DNA from 4 places in the Brucella sp. BE17 genome. Region 3 is predicted to be linked to each of the others. Evidence: predicted binding sites of a transcription regulator. Region 3 holds the regulator's gene; each other region holds the start of a gene.

Region 1 (4,041 bases), on a different replicon from region 3:
GGTTTTTCCGAACACGATGAAATGCGTAACGAAATAAAGGGGCCACTTAGCCCCTTTATTTCTGATTGTTATACGATTTACGAATTGCCCTTGAGACGGGCATTGCAGAGGCTGTAGTAACCGCCGCCCTTCTGCACCCACTTCAGGCCACCAAGTGCATTGGCATCCTTCAGAGCATGATACTGTTCGAGGCAGGTGTGCATGCGTGCCTTGCCAGCCGATTCGCTGGAAAATTTCGACGATACAGCCGTCGGGAATTTCATCCCGCGCGGAGCAGCCGTAGTCGGCGCGGAAGGCTCGCGATTACCATCCGTGCTCAATGCAACGGGGTCAGCGCCAGCGCCGCATTCCGTTTTACGGAAGTCGTTCCACTTCAAACCGTCAATACCGCCATCCTTGGCTGCCTGATATTTCGCGCTGCACTGCTTCATGGTCAGCCCCTTCGCAGCATCATCAGCCGCAGCGGGGGCCTTGGCAGTTTTCTTTGCAGGTGCTGCTGGAGCCGCAGCGGGCGCTGCCGCTGCATCGTCACCACATTGCGCCTTGCGGAAATCATTCCACTTCAGATTTCCCAGCGTGCCGGCATCCTTTGCAGCCTGGTACTTGGCGCTGCATTCTTTCATGGTCAGAGCGCTTGCCGGTGTTGAAAAGGCAAAAGCCGCGGCACCCATGATGATGGCAGTGCCTGTCAGAGCTGTAATGGATCGAATGGACATTGCGTCACTCCCTGTCGATTCTGCCTCTTCGGCCACGCCATCGAATTGGTATGTCGTGACCAGTTTTTATTTGGAATTGAAAAGAACTAAGCTGTCGCTCGTCTTTTGTAGTCCATTTCTTTTCCTTGTCAATATTGCGCCCGGCATGATTGACTGTCAATTTATTACGCTATATTCCAAAATTATAAAATACAATTTTTCTAACGGGTGTTGCCTGTCCGTTATTTGAAAGCTCTTTGAAGTAGAGACGCAGTAAAGCCATCAATCACTCTATTGTCTATTTGACCGACCAATCGCTGGACCCAGCATGCCTAAAACCTCGAACATAAAACGGATCATGATTTTCGGCGGTCCCGGTTCGGGAAAGTCAACGCTGGCGCGAAACCTTGGTGACATAACCGGCCTGCCCGTGGTGCACATTGATACACTTTACTGGAAACCTGGCTGGGTCATGCGCGCACGAGAGGAAGTCGGACGCCTGACAAATGCTGTTGCGGATAAAGAGAAATGGATTTTTGAAGGAAACCACAGCGAAACCATGCACTATCGCGCCTCACGCGCCGACATGCTGGTGTTTCTCGATCTATCGACCCCACTACGCCTTTCGCGGATCATCGCAAGAATCCTGAAAACACCAGGGACACACCCGCCCCGATATGGCTGATGGCTGCCCGGAGCGCTTTGATTGGGATTTTCTCAAATGGTCTGCGAACTACCGTAACAACGGGCGTGTCCGTGCGCTTAAACTCTTGGATATTATGCCCGATCAACTCATGAAACATCATCTCAGGCATCCGCGCGAAGTGGTCACCTTTTTGAAGATGATGACCCTTGCTAACCAATCCAACGACTGACAAGAAAAAGAATGGTTGAATCGAATGTGGCCTTCTGTCAGTGCGTCGTCATCCACTCGCGGGCACCACGAAGCGCTGCTGCCAGTTCGCTTTTACTCATGGTCGCGGCAACGCGGTTGCGCAACTGTGCGGCTTTTTCGTTCCCGCGGATGGCAGCAATGTTGAGCCACTTATGCGCTTCGACGACATCGATTTCACAATCGCGACCAATGGCGTATTTCATACCCATTTCCAGAAGAATGCGGTCCTGCGAGGCGATCTTTTCTTTATTCATCAAGCTCTGAAACTGTGCCATTGTCTTTGTCCCTGTTAAATCCCGAGAACCGTCCGGTCTTTGTTTTCGTTTCAGCTTTTCACATCCGCGAAACTGCCGTCTCTGTCGTTCCGTTCATGTTCTTCAAGATAAGGGAAAGGTTTAAAACGCGCGTTAAACCAGATGCTTAACAGCAAGCCAACAAAATCCAAACAAGCAGTAAATTTGGTAATTTGTTAAACATCCAAGCCTCAAATTTCATTCGCTTTTTGATGAAATCCGCCTTGAGCACGCATTGCACGTGGAAACCGGATGCTAACCATAGAATGATCGCGGCGGTTTGATGCCTTTAAACAAGCCCCATCCGAATGACGTAAAACAATGCAAGATTCCGCTTTATCAAAACAGTAATCTAATTTACTTTTACGTATGCGTAAGGATGAGTGAGCGTTTATCCTGAGGCGAGCAGCGTTCAATAAAGCTGGTCATAAGACCATAAGTATTTTGGGAACATATAAGATTTGCCCCTTATTACGGCGGCAGCACTGTGGGAGGAATGAATGATCCGTATTCTCTGTATGGCATTGACACTGGCTGCAAGCTTCAGTGTCCAGGCATTTGCCGACGAGGGCATTGTCGGGAGTTGGAAACGTCCAAACGGCACCATCATCCGCTATGCCGCTTGCGGCGACAATAAATTCTGCGGAACGGTCATGACCGGCGAATACAAGGGCAAGTCCATTGGCACCATGTCGGGCAAGGGTGGCAGCTATAAAGGACAGGTCAACAAGCTCGATGAAGGAAAGACATACAACGGCAAAGCATCGGTCAAGGGCAACAGCCTATCCCTGTCCGGCTGTGTGCTTGGTGGCTTGATCTGCAAGAGTGAAAGCCTCACCCGTCAATAATAAGTATTTAAAAAGGCGGCTAACAGGCCGCCTTTTTCATGTTCATATCACGGAATTAACGTGCCTTCTGGCCGAACAGGATTTTCTGCTCTTCTTCCTTATTGGCGGATGCCATAGCGCGTTCGCGTTCTTCCTTGCCCACCACAAGCCCGCGTTTAACCGCCGGACGTGCATTCACCGTTTCGTGCCAGCGCTTAAGATTGGGAAAATCATCAAGGTTCTGCTCATAATTCTTATAGGCATTAACCCACCCTATGCTTGCCATATCGGCAATCGAATAATCACCTGCAATAAAATCACGACCGGCAAGCTGGCGATCCAATACACCATAAAGGCGGCCCACTTCATTGGTATAGCGGTCGATGCCATATTGAACCTTCTCCGGTGCGTAGTTGCGGAAATGGCCTGCCTGTCCCGACATCGGCCCCAGACCGCCCATCTGCCACATCAGCCACTCATCGACCGCAACGCGCTTGCGTTCATCTGACGGGTAGAATTTTCCAAACTTGCGTCCGAGATATTGCAGGATAGCACCTGATTCAAACACAGAAATCGGCGCGCCGCCCGAACCTTCCGGGTCGATAATGGCAGGCATGCGGTTATTGGGAGCGATTTTCAGAAAGTCCGGCTGAAACTGGTCACCCTTGCCGATATTGATAAATTTCACATCGTAAGGAACGCCAAGTTCCTCAAGCATGATGCTGATCTTAAAACCATTCGGCGTCGGCCAGTAATAAAGCTTGATAGGCTTGGTCTGTTCCACCATTGGGCTTGCTCCTCAATATCGTACAAAACTCCACATTCCAATGATTGGAAACATAAGGCCCATTTTCAAAGGCACAAGGCCGTAACGGTGGATTTAACCCGACATCAGTATTTTTGAACCGCACATGAATGCCGCTCTCAGGGAGGGTTCAGACGCGCTGGCTAAACTCAAAATTGTTAGAAAAATTAAGGGAGCCAGCCATGTTGTTCAAACGCCTGACGATAGCAGCTTTGCTTCTTGCGGGAATAGCCATCGTTGCGGGCGTTTTTGCCGACACCCAGCATGGCGTCTTGGGTAATCCACTCCTTGCATGGCAGTCGCAAACGCCAGCGAAGATCCCGGAGACGTTGCCATGAAGCCGCCCTTGCGCACATTCATGGCAATCGCCTTTCGTGTGCTGGTATTTACAGCCATTTTCACCGGCCCCGCCGCCACCTTTGCCTATATGCAGATAGGAAACCAACCCAAGATGAGTGGCATAGGGCTGGTGCTTTATGTGAGCCTGCAACGCACGACCTGACGATTGAATAAGTTGGTCATTCCA
Region 2 (4,041 bases), on a different replicon from region 3:
ATTGTCCGCAAAGCCTTTCGATGCGGTTTGTTAAAAGCAACGTTTACAGGAAAGAACGCCATTTTGAAAGCGTTCCCTTCAATTGGATCAGCGCATATTCACCTATATAGGCGGCGTTGATCTCTAAAACAGATGAAACCGGCAAAGCCGGTTTCAAAAAGCGCCTGAGGATATTGAGCTTATGGTTCGGCCGGTGTGTCGTCGGGAACAGGCGTTTCCTGCTGCTCGCCAGTCGTGGGCACATTTTGCTGTGGGCGCAGTCTGTCGACCACTGCGTTCGGATCCTCGGGCAGAAGACCGCGAAGCTGTTGGCCGAACGAATCGAGCATTGGCTTCGACTTGGCATTGGTGATCCAACCGGGCTGGTTCTGCGGAACCAGTGAATTGAACACCAGAAGCGCTACCACCACCAGGAGAACGCCGCGTGCTGCACCAAACAAGAACCCCAGCGTACGATCAAGCGCACCAATGCGGCTGTCGATAATGAAATCGGCAATCTTCATGGTGATCAGCGAAACCACGATCAGCACCAAAAGGAACACCAAAGCCATGGCTGCGATCATGGCGATCGTATCGTTGCTGATATAGGGTTTGATATAGGGCAGCAGCGGCTTATAGAAAAGATAGGCGGCGACCGCTGCCGCGGCCCAGGAAACAAGTGACAGCACTTCGCGGGAAAAGCCGCGTACCATCGCCAGAACGGCTGATACCAGCGTTATCCCAAGTAAAATTCCATCGAGAATGGTTATCGGCATTCTGGCCTGTCCTTAATTCACGGTGCGCATAAAAGCGCACAGGGCAGTCAAACTTCTAACGGTGGCTCTTCATTCCTCAAATAGGACTGCCACGCAACTATAATTCATGCATTCCCGGCGCGAAAACCACATGATTCGGATCAATGCCGAAAACCCTATCACCGGAAGGTTGACAGAATCTTCCTGCTTTCAGACCACCCTGTTATTACTGCGGGCTGGTGCCCGAAGCAGCAATGCGCGCGACAAGATCGGCCAGAGCGACGGTTTCCATCAGGCGGAAGTTACGATCTTTCCACAGTTCGCCACTGCCGCCAGGCACTTCCGCCTGGGTAAAGCCAAGCTTTTGAGCTTCTTTCAGTCTTTGTACCGCATGGGTGACTGCGCGAACAGCACCGGAAAGGCTGATTTCGCCGAAATAAACACAATCTGGCGGAAGCGCAATACCGGCCATGGAGGAAACCAGCGCCGCTGCCACTGCGATATCGGCTGCTGGCTCGCTGATGCGATAGCCACCCGCGACATTGAGATAGACGTCATGTTGGCCAAAACGCACACCGCAATGGGATTCAAGCACTGCAAGAATCATGGCAAGCCGTCCCCCGTCCCAGCCCACGACTGCGCGGCGCGGTGTGCCGAGCGAGGAGGGAGCCACGAGTGCCTGTATTTCCACCAGCACCGGTCTTGTGCCTTCCATGCCGGCGAAGACGGCGGCGCCAGGTGCTTTTGCGTTGCGCTCGCCCAAAAAGAGTTCGGAGGGGTTCAAGACTTCACGCAGGCCTCCGTCGGACATTTCGAAGACGCCGATCTCGTCGGTGGGGCCGAAACGGTTTTTGACGGTGCGCAGGATTCGATATTGATGCCCGCCTTCGCCCTCGAAATAGAGAACGCCGTCGACCATATGCTCAACCACACGCGGGCCTGCAATCTGACCGTCCTTGGTGACGTGACCAACCAGCACTACAGCTGCACCTGTCTGCTTGGCATAGCGGATGAGCGCCTGCGCGGAAGAACGCACCTGTGTGACTGTTCCCGGTGCCGAATCGGCCATGTCGGTCCATAGCGTCTGGATCGAATCCAGAATGACCAGATCCGGCCGCTTGCCATCGGCGAGGGTTGCCAGAATATCCTCGACATTGGTCTCCGCCGCAAGCTCGACCGATGATCCTGCAACACCAAGCCTTTGTGCGCGCAGCCTGATTTGCGCCACCGCCTCTTCACCAGACACATAGACGATGCGATGGCCGCGATTGGCGAGAGCCGCTGCGGCTTGTGTCAGAAGTGTCGATTTGCCGATGCCCGGATCACCACCGATCAGCAAGGCCGAGCCACGTACGAAGCCACCACCCGTGACGCGGTCGAGTTCGGAAATACCGGAAATGATGCGTGGTGCATCCTCGATATCGCCGGAGAGTGAGGTCAGTGCTACGGCACGTCCCTTGCGTTTGGACAGGATCGCACCCGGCCCGCCGCCGATGCCGCTGTTGGTGCCTTCTTCGACCAGCGTGTTCCACTCGCCGCAACCGTCGCACTTGCCCGCCCAGCGCGTATGCACTGAACCACAATTCTGGCAGATAAACTGAATACGCGCCTTGGCCATGATTTCCCTGTCATACTTGATGGATATCTGTGGTAGATGAGAACAAAACAGGAATCAAGTGACGTCGTTATTCTGCTTTAATTTCACCGAAGACGAGACTTTATAAAAAAGCTAAAGCAGGCTCATGAAGAAGAAACCCATTTCAGACCTCTGGGCGGGCATGCGCACGATGATGCCTCTTGTGGCCGCCGTTATTCCCATCGGCGCAATTTATGGCGCGGTCGCCGCGAGCAAGGGATTGTCGCTCGCGGAAATTACCTTGATGAGCGCTGTGGTTTTTGCCGGAAGTGCACAATTCGTCGCTATGGATATCTGGACCCATCCGGCAAGCTGGTCGGGGGTGGGTTTTGCTGCGCTGCTGGTCAATCTGCGCTTCATCCTGCTTTCCGCCTCCATTGGTCGCCACATGCAGACCTTTACCGGTTGGAGCAAATATCTGGCGGTGCTTTTCCTGACCGATGAAAGCTGGGCGATGGCCGAGCTGAAAGTGCGGAACGGGAAACTCACGCCGCTTTATTTTGCAGGGCTTGTCATGCCCTTTTATGCGGCTTGGGTTCTCGCTTCTTTTCTCGGCGCACTTGTCGGCGATACACTTGGCGACCCGGCGGTGATCGGTCTTGATTTTGCTTTTCCAGCTGTGTTCATCGTGCTGATCATGAAGTTCTGGAAGGGGCCGCAAACGGGTCTGATCCTGCTTGCAAGTGCCATTGCTGCCGTTGTTACCAATCGTTACCTGCCTGGCGTGTGGTATATCGCAGCCGGTGCCGCGGCAGGCCTTCTGGTTGCCAGCTTGTACGGGCGCAAAGAAGTGCAGGAGAATGGGCAATGAGCTTTGAAATAGCCACGCTGACCGCCATTCTCGCCATGGCTCTGGCAAGCGCACTCATGCGCATTACCGGGCTTTTGTTGGTGCGGCACGTGCGCATTTCGGCGCATATGCAGCAAATTTTGAGTGCGATCCCGCCAGCAGTGTTGATGGCAGTGGTGGCACCCACTGCCCTTGCCACAGGCATGGCGGAAACCATTGCCTGCATTGTCACGGCTCTTGCAGCCCTTCGCTTGCCATTGCTTGGTGCAACGTTTCTCGGTGTTGCTTGTGTTGCCGTGTTACGAATGGGAGGACTGTAAAGCCCTGTTATGAAGCGTTGTTATTCGTATTGTTCGGGCAGATAAGAGCCGTCAGCCAGATCGGCAAAGCGGGTGAATTCCGCCTGGAACGACAGTTTTACCGTGCCCGTCGGACCGTGGCGCTGCTTGGCGATGATCACATCCGCTGTGCCCTTGACCTTCTCGAAATGCTGCTTCCATTCCTCGTATTTCGGATCGAATTCATCACGCGGCTCGAGATTCTTGACGTAATATTCCTCACGGAACACGAACAGTACCACGTCGGCATCCTGCTCGATGGAGCCTGATTCACGAAGATCGGAAAGCTGAGGGCGCTTGTCGTCACGGCTTTCGACCTGACGCGAGAGCTGTGAGAGGGCTATGATCGGCACATTGAGTTCCTTGCCGAGCGCCTTCAAACCGGTCGTGATTTCGGTGATTTCCTGCACACGGTTTTGTGCCGAGGCCTTCGACGATCCGGTCATGAGCTGCACATAGTCGATCACCAGCACATCGAGGCCGCGCTGGCGCTTGAGGCGGCGCGCGCGGGCTGCAAGCTGCGCAATGGAAATACCACCCGTC
Region 3 (4,041 bases):
CTGACCAGATCGTCGCGTCCAACAGTCTCGGCGTTGCAGAAATCATTCGCCGTGCGGGTGGCATGTCTCAGGATCTGGGCATCATCCCCGATAATCCTGCAAAAATCGAAGCGGCCATCGCGCAGGCGCTGGAGAGCGGCATCGATGTGCTGGTGACAGTTGGTGGCGCCTCGGTTGGCGACCGCGATTTTATCCATGTCGCCTTGCGCAATTGCGGCGTAGATCTCGACTTCTGGAAAATTGCCATGCGCCCAGGCAAGCCGCTGATGTATGGTCGCAAAATAGTCGGAAGCAAAACCGTGCATGTGATCGGCCTGCCGGGCAATCCTGTTTCCAGCCTCGTGTGCAGCCTCGTCTTTCTGCGTCCACTGGTCGCAAAGCTGGGCGGTACAAACCTGGACACCGATATCCGGCCCGCCATTCTTGGACAGCCAATGGCCGCCAACGATCATCGCCGCGATTTTGTACGCGCGACAATCGAAACACGAGGCGACGGCACGCTTGTTGCGACACCTTATTCGCTGCAAGATTCTTCCATGCTCTCGGCACTGGTCAACTCCGACGCGCTTTTAATCCGGGACGAAAACGCAACTGCGACTGCCAATGGCGAGCCATGCCGCATCCTCATGTTGTGATCATTTCGCGATAATTCGCCAAGCATACCCGTCTTCGCCTGAACATTAATTATTTAAAAACCATTGCAGAACAAGACTGGAACATATAGTGTTCGTTCTGGTTTTGTTTTTCTCTTATCTGTTCTAGGCCGGAGGGTGTCGCCAATGTTGACCCGCAAACAGCATGAACTTTTGCTGTTCATTCATGAGCGTCTGAAAGAAACCGGCATTCCCCCTTCTTTCGACGAAATGAAGGAAGCGTTGGATCTCGCTTCCAAGTCGGGCATTCATCGGCTGATTACAGCACTTGAAGAACGCGGTTTTATCCGCCGGCTACCCAACCGGGCGCGCGCGTTGGAAGTGCTGCGCCTACCGGATTCGATCGCGCCGGGGCTGAACAGTCAAAGAAAATTTTCGCCAAGCGTCATCGAAGGCAGCCTCGGCAAAGCGCCTGCAGCACAGCAGGCGGCGCGCCCCGCGTCCGTCACCACCAATGATGCCGTTTCTGCCACCGTTTCCGTGCCCGTTATGGGTCGCATCGCGGCAGGCGTACCGATTTCCGCCATCCAGAACCAGACACATTCACTGAGCCTTCCGCCGGAAATGCTGGGGGCGGGAGAGCATTACGCGCTTGAAGTGCGAGGCGATTCGATGGTTGAAGCTGGTATTTTTGACGGTGACACCGTCATCATCCGGCGTGGCGAGACGGCTAGCCCCGGCGAAATTATTGTGGCCCTCGTCGATGATGAGGAAGCAACGCTAAAGCGCTTCCGCCGCAAGGGCGCTTCGATTGCTCTTGAAGCTGCCAATCCCGCTTATGAGACGCGTATTTTCGGACCGGATCGGGTTCGCGTACAGGGAAAACTCATCGGGTTGATCCGTCGCTACTGACATTAAAGCGCGTTGCACCGGTGAGCGGGTTTGCAGCAACGTTCATGATCGGCTAATCCGGGGACCTTCCGTCATGACAGCGGAAGGTACTTTGGAAGGGTTAGGCTGTTTTTGGCGGTCGTAACGCGAACGCACAGACGGCTGAGACAATTGCCATCAGCACCATGTAAAGAACAGTGGGCATGACAGTGTCTGAATATTCCGCCGGGAGCGTCGTCGCGATAAGTGGTGAAACGCCGCCGCCCAGGATCGGACCAATCTGCTGAACCAGAGACAGGCCGCTATAGCGAATTCTGGCCGGGAACAATTCAGAACAAAATGCGCCCTGCAAGGCAATCGACGTTTTGATATTGGCGTGCCAGTTGTCTGCAAAGACCGTGTTCCAGAAACGCAGGAGCTCTTCATGGATTTCCTTGGCGCGGACATGATCTCCGCGTTACACGGCATTCCAAAGTGCAATGCACACCCCGGTAGGCCGTGATCCAGATTGCAAACAACATATCAGAAGCTCTGGGCGAATAGAGAGACGCAAACCGAGAGCTCAGATCAGACCAGATTTACTCCGTGCTCTAATATTCACCAAGCTTGATGTCAGATGTGTAATCGACACCATCCACTTCCTTCACGACTGGCTGTCCGCATTGCATGACGCCGGTTGCCGCGTTGAAAGCATAGGTTGGCGAGCCATAAAGTTGCCAGCCCTTGTTAAGCGCTGCCGTCACGCGGTGGCAAAAAGCGGAATCGTCCGGCCCGGTTATAAAGCGATAGAGTTTCATGGTCTGTCCTTTCTTAAATCCGGCCTAGAAGCCCGCTCTGGCAAGCAGGCGTTCGGCCATGGAAAGATGCAGCCGTTCGACCATCTTTCCCTCAAGCGAAATCACGCCCTTATCGGCATTTTCGGCCAGCGCGAACGCCGCGACCACCGCGCGGGCATGCGCAACCTCTCCCTCATCGGGCGAGAAGGCGCGGTTAGCAGCGCCGATCTGGTTTGGATGAATGAGCGTTTTGCCGTCAAAACCCATCGCGGCTCCTTGTGCGCATTCATCCGCAAAACCTGTTTCGTTGCGGAAATCATTATAGACTCCGTCAAGCACAGTCAGCCCGCCAGCACGAGCCGCCAGCAGAATCTGCATTAGCCACGGCACCAGATAGGTGCGCGCCCCATCAAGACGCACGCCCGTTTGCTGTGCGAGATCGTTGGAACCGACCACAAAAGCGGCAAGCCGTGCCGCTGAACGATTGCCAAGCGTCGCGATCTCGTCGGCATTGAGGATACCGCGCGCCGTCTCGATCATCGCCCATATAGCCATTTCTGGCTCAGCGTCATGGTGATCGAGCCGGTTTGCCGCATCGATCACATCCTGCGGGCGCTCAACCTTTGGCAGAAGAATGGCGTCAGCACCGATTCCAGCGGCAATGGTAACATCCTCCTTACCCCAAGGCGTCTCGGCACCATTGACCCGCACGATACGCTCGAAATTGGCTGAAGGGTGCGCGGCAAAATGCGCTTCAAGTGCTGCACGCGCCGATGCTTTTGCCTCGGGCGCAACCGAATCCTCCAGATCATAGATGATGCACTCGGCATCAAGCGTCAGAGTCTTTTCCAGAGCGCGAGCATTAACGGCGGGAACGAACAGGACCGAGCGGCGGGGACGGGCGATTGTCTTCATGGCCGATTTGTGCACCGAACGACAATGAAGCGCAAGCATGCGAGTGCTTGAAATACGGCCTTCGCCAGCTTATCTTTTCTGTTTGGTTGCGACCTATTCAGCACTTGGGGCCCGAAACCGGGTCTTAACGTTGACTCTACGCAGTGCTGATGTAAATCAGTCTGAAACTTTTCTACCGACAGGCGCAGAACATGGATAAATTCACCAAGCTTACCGGCGTTGCGGCCCCTCTGCCGATCGTCAATATCGACACGGACATGATCATCCCCAAGGATTACCTTAAGACGATCAAGCGTACCGGGCTTGGGACCGGCCTTTTTGCCGAAATGCGCTTTAATGAGGATGGCAGCGAAAACCCCGACTTTGTGCTTAACAAGCCGGCCTATCGCAATGCGCAGATTCTGGTTGCCGGCGATAATTTTGGCTGTGGCTCTTCGCGCGAACACGCGCCGTGGGCGCTGCTTGATTTCGGCATCCGCTGCGTGATCTCCACCTCCTTTGCCGATATCTTCTACAACAATTGCTTTAAGAACGGCATCCTGCCCATCAAGGTGAGCCAGGAAGATCTAGACAAGCTGATGGACGACGCTTCGCGCGGCGCCAACGCAACGCTCACCGTCGATCTGGACGCTCTGGAGATCCATGGCCCCGATGGCGGCTCGATTTCTTTCGATGTCGACGAATTCAAGCGCCACTGTCTTTTGAACGGTCTCGACGATATCGGCCTGACCATGGAAAAGGCTGCCAACATCGACGTGTTCGAGGCCAAACGCGCCGAACTGCGTCCCTGGGCTTAATAGCGGTATGCATAAAACGACCGGCTTGAACATCTGTGGCCTGAACAATTGAATAGGACACGATTGGCT
Region 4 (4,041 bases), on a different replicon from region 3:
GTGTTTATCTGGCAACCGCGCCAAAATCCAACGCTGTCTATATGGCCTACAAGGCTTCGATGCGGGCAGCCAAGGAACACGGCTCTCTTGTGCCACCGCGCCATATCCTGAATGCGCCGACCAAACTGATGAAAACCGAAGGTTATGGGGTGGGCTATGCCTATGACCATGATCAGCCTGATGCTTTTTCGGGGCAGGATTATTTCCCCGAAGCCATGGGACGGCAGAAATTCTACGACCCGCCCGAACGCGGTTTCGAGCGCGATATCCGCAAGCGGCTTGATTACTGGACACGGCTCAGGCAGGAGCGCACGCGCTGAAAAAAATCTCAACCCTTTGTAAACCATAATGGATTCAAAAGAATAAGTTAATTTCGCCTTTACTTTTACCTTTTAAAAAAGAGTAAAAGACGAGGTTTCCCATGATGCGTGTTTTGTGTCTCGTCGCGCTCATGATCCTTGGAGGTTGTGCGACTGCCCCGCGGCAAGTGAACAATGTCTGCGCAGTCTTCGATCAGCGCGATGGTTGGATCAATAATTGGCAGAGTGCGGCTAAGCGTGTTTCACGCGAGTTCGGCGTGCCTGTCCCTGTGCTGATGGCAACGATCTATACGGAATCGGGCTTCCAGCCCTATGCGCGACCGCCGCGCAAGAAAATCCTCTGGATCATTCCGTGGAAGCGGGCCTCCAGTGCCTATGGTTATTCGCAGGCGCTGAGCGGCACATGGGATCGTTACAAGCGCGAAACAGGCCGCTGGACGGCATCGCGTAGTAATTTTAGCGATGCCATCCATTTCATTGGCTGGTATCACTATCAGAGCTATCGGAAAAATGGCATCAGCCGTTCGGATGCCTATAGTCTCTATCTGGCTTATTACAGCGGGCATGGGGGATATTCGCGCGGTGTGTGGCGTGGCAATGCCACAGCTTTGAATGGCGCGAAACGGACACAGGCGATGGCCAATCGTTATGCGGCGCAGTTGCGCTCTTGCGGCGGCATTCGCTAAAACAAACACCGGGGCGATTCTAGTCTTTGAACAATATCCGGCCTTGAAGCGCCATTATAAGCGGCGCGAATCGCAAATTGAGGATGACTATTCCATGTTGAAGAAAATCACTATCGCGCTGATCGGCGTTACTTTTCTTGCGGGCTGCACGACCGATCCCTATACGGGCGAGCAAAAAATGTCGAACACGGCGGGCGGCGCGGGCATTGGTGCGGCTGTCGGTGCGCTCGGTGGCCTTATGGTCGGCGGTTCCAGCCGCGCACAGCGCAATGCCGTGCTGATCGGTGCCGGTATCGGTGCGCTGGGCGGCGGAGCCATCGGCAATTACATGGATCGTCAGGAAAATGAGCTGCGTTCGCAATTGCAGGGAACCGGCGTTTCGGTGACGCGTAATGGCGACCAGATTATCCTCAACATGCCATCCAGCATTACCTTCGATACAGATCAGGACCAGGTGAAGAGCCAGTTCTATGCGACGCTGAATTCTGTTGCCATCGTGCTGCGCAAGTTCAATCAGACGCTGGTGGATGTACACGGCCACACCGATTCGACCGGCAGCGCCAGCCACAATCAAGCCCTGTCGCAGCGCCGCGCCGCGTCTGTGGCCCAATATCTTGGTTCACAGGGTATCGATCCGCGTCGCTTTGCCATTATCGGTTATGGCGCAACCCAGCCAGTGGCCAGCAATGCGAGCCCGGATGGACGTGCACAAAACCGCCGCGTCGAAATTCAGATTTCGCCACTGCGCGCAGCAAGCTAAGCCGGTCAGCTTTCCATCTAAAATGCGGTGCAGCCTTTCATCTGAAAGGCTGCACTTTTTGCGTCTGGCCGAATCGTCTTTTGATAAAACGCTCGGATTAGGCTGTATCATCGAATAGTTTTTATATTCTCTTCAAAATCAAAATTTCGGAACAATAAAAGAACAAAATTTAATTAGTCAAATAAATCAATATGTTGTGCATATTGCAAAACAAGAACAAAACAGATACAAATAGTTCTTGTCGATGAGCCTGCCGGGCTTCAAGCGAGACAAGAGGATGGTGTAAGATGTCTCAGAAATCATTGCGACTTGTTGAGGATAATTCAGTGGACAAGACTAAGGCTCTGGATGCGGCGTTGTCGCAAATTGAAAGGGCGTTCGGCAAAGGCTCGATCATGCGGCTTGGCCAGAACGAAGTGGTTGATATCGAGACTGTGCCAACCGGCTCGCTCTCGCTCGATATCGCGTTGGGCGTCGGCGGCTTGCCCAAGGGGCGTATCGTTGAGATTTATGGACCCGAAAGCTCGGGTAAGACCACGCTTGCGCTGCATACAATTGCTGAAGCGCAGAAAAAGGGCGGTATCTGCGCCTTTGTCGATGCGGAACATGCGCTTGATCCCGTTTATGCCCGCAAGCTTGGTGTGGATCTTGAGAACCTGTTGATATCACAGCCCGATACCGGTGAGCAGGCGCTTGAGATTACCGATACGCTGGTGCGCTCAGGCGCAATCGACGTTCTGGTGGTGGACTCTGTTGCCGCTTTGACACCGCGCGCAGAAATTGAAGGCGAAATGGGCGATTCGTTGCCTGGTCTTCAGGCTCGTCTGATGAGCCAGGCCTTGCGCAAGCTCACGGCGTCGATTTCGCGTTCCAACTGTATGGTCATCTTCATCAACCAGATTCGTATGAAGATCGGCGTGATGTTTGGTTCGCCTGAAACCACAACGGGCGGCAATGCGCTTAAATTCTATGCCTCGGTTCGTCTCGACATCCGCCGTATCGGCGCCATCAAGGAACGTGATGAAGTGGTGGGCAATCAGACCCGCGTCAAGGTGGTCAAGAACAAGTTGGCACCACCCTTCAAGCAGGTCGAATTCGACATCATGTATGGTGCCGGTGTTTCCAAGACGGGCGAGCTGGTCGATCTTGGCGTGAAGGCCGGTATCGTTGAGAAATCCGGCGCATGGTTCTCCTATAATTCACAGCGTCTGGGGCAGGGGCGTGAAAACGCCAAGAACTATCTGAAAGAGAACCCGGAAGTGGCGCTGGAAATCGAGACGACACTACGCCAGAACGCAGGCTTGATTGCCGAGCAACTGCTTGATGATGCCGGGCCTGAGGAAGACGGCGGTGCAGAGGCTGCGGAAGCGTGATCTTCTGTATTTGAAACTGACAACAAAACCCCGCGCTATCAGCGCGGGGTTTTGTTTTTGTACGCGGCATAATCGTATAATTGCTTTTATAGCGCACATTGCTTGTCTGGACAGGAAAGCAGCGCATCGTTAAAAGCGGTCAACCGGAAAATCCATTCGGCCTTTCAAGGTGATCGGATGGATAAGTCTCGCAATTATCGGCTTTTTGCCGGTGTTGTGAGGCTCAAACAAGACAATCGATGCGGCTTCGGGCTCGCATCCATTCAGGGCGGGGAAGCCCAAAGGTGAATTATGGCTGGCGTCAACGAGATCCGATCGACATTTCTCGATTATTTCCGCAAGAACGGGCATGAGGTTGTCTCATCAAGCCCGCTGGTTCCACGCAATGATCCCACGCTCATGTTCACCAATGCGGGAATGGTGCAGTTCAAAAATGTTTTTACAGGACTGGAGCATCGCCCCTATAGCCGTGCGACGACTTCGCAGAAATGCGTTCGGGCCGGCGGCAAGCACAATGATCTCGATAATGTCGGATATACGGCTCGCCACCACACCTTCTTTGAAATGCTGGGGAATTTTTCCTTTGGTGATTATTTCAAGGAAGAGGCGATCCACCATGCCTGGAACCTGATCACCAAGGAATTTGGCCTTCCCAAGGACAAGCTGCTCGTCACCGTCTATCACACCGACGACGATGCCGCGAATTTCTGGAAAAAGATCGCAGGCTTGAGCGATGATCGCATCATTCGCATTGCGACGAGTGACAATTTCTGGGCCATGGGTGACACCGGCCCGTGCGGACCTTGTTCGGAAATTTTCTTTGATCACGGCGATCATATCTGGGGCGGACCTCCCGGATCTCCCGATGAGGACGGCGACCGTTTTATCGAGATATGGAATCT

What was found. Region 3 encodes LexA, which represses DNA repair genes until DNA is damaged. Its sites were predicted from a motif close to TGTTCNNNNTGTGTTCNG; they were not measured.
Region 1: the regulator LexA is predicted to act here: its motif matches at 1,951-1,968, upstream of AAIB41_RS01915 (sel1 repeat family protein).
Region 2: the regulator LexA is predicted to act here: its motif matches at 2,391-2,408, upstream of radA (DNA repair protein RadA).
Region 4: the regulator LexA is predicted to act here: its motif matches at 1,914-1,931, upstream of recA (recombinase RecA).

Annotation. Positions count from the first base shown of each region.
Region 1 covers NZ_CP154467.1:400,412-404,452, reverse strand. The annotation lists gene AAIB41_RS01935 (DUF423 domain-containing protein) at 1-20, shown strand, start outside; gene AAIB41_RS01930 (antifreeze protein) at 78-716, opposite strand; gene AAIB41_RS01925 (hypothetical protein) at 1,024-1,380, shown strand; gene AAIB41_RS01920 (hypothetical protein) at 1,373-1,570, shown strand; gene AAIB41_RS01915 (sel1 repeat family protein) at 1,608-1,865, opposite strand; gene AAIB41_RS01910 (DUF2147 domain-containing protein) at 2,384-2,731, shown strand; gene AAIB41_RS01905 (glutathione binding-like protein) at 2,787-3,497, opposite strand; gene AAIB41_RS01900 (hypothetical protein) at 3,698-3,853, shown strand; gene AAIB41_RS01895 (hypothetical protein) at 3,850-4,017, shown strand.
Region 2 covers NZ_CP154467.1:187,837-191,877, forward strand. The annotation lists gene purF (amidophosphoribosyltransferase) at 1-2, opposite strand, end outside; gene AAIB41_RS00925 (CvpA family protein) at 180-755, opposite strand; gene radA (DNA repair protein RadA) at 961-2,352, opposite strand; gene AAIB41_RS00935 (AzlC family ABC transporter permease) at 2,477-3,181, shown strand; gene AAIB41_RS00940 (AzlD domain-containing protein) at 3,178-3,480, shown strand; gene AAIB41_RS00945 (replicative DNA helicase) at 3,501-4,041, opposite strand, start outside.
Region 3 covers NZ_CP154468.1:278,979-283,019, reverse strand. The annotation lists gene glp (gephyrin-like molybdotransferase Glp) at 1-635, shown strand, start outside; gene lexA (transcriptional repressor LexA) at 780-1,505, shown strand; gene AAIB41_RS12770 (DUF1737 domain-containing protein) at 2,075-2,281, opposite strand; gene AAIB41_RS12765 (CoA ester lyase) at 2,306-3,175, opposite strand; gene leuD (3-isopropylmalate dehydratase small subunit) at 3,367-3,972, shown strand.
Region 4 covers NZ_CP154467.1:1,050,362-1,054,402, reverse strand. The annotation lists gene AAIB41_RS05105 (replication-associated recombination protein A) at 1-320, shown strand, start outside; gene AAIB41_RS05100 (transglycosylase SLT domain-containing protein) at 422-1,006, shown strand; gene AAIB41_RS05095 (OmpA family protein) at 1,101-1,766, shown strand; gene recA (recombinase RecA) at 2,054-3,139, shown strand; gene alaS (alanine--tRNA ligase) at 3,431-4,041, shown strand, end outside.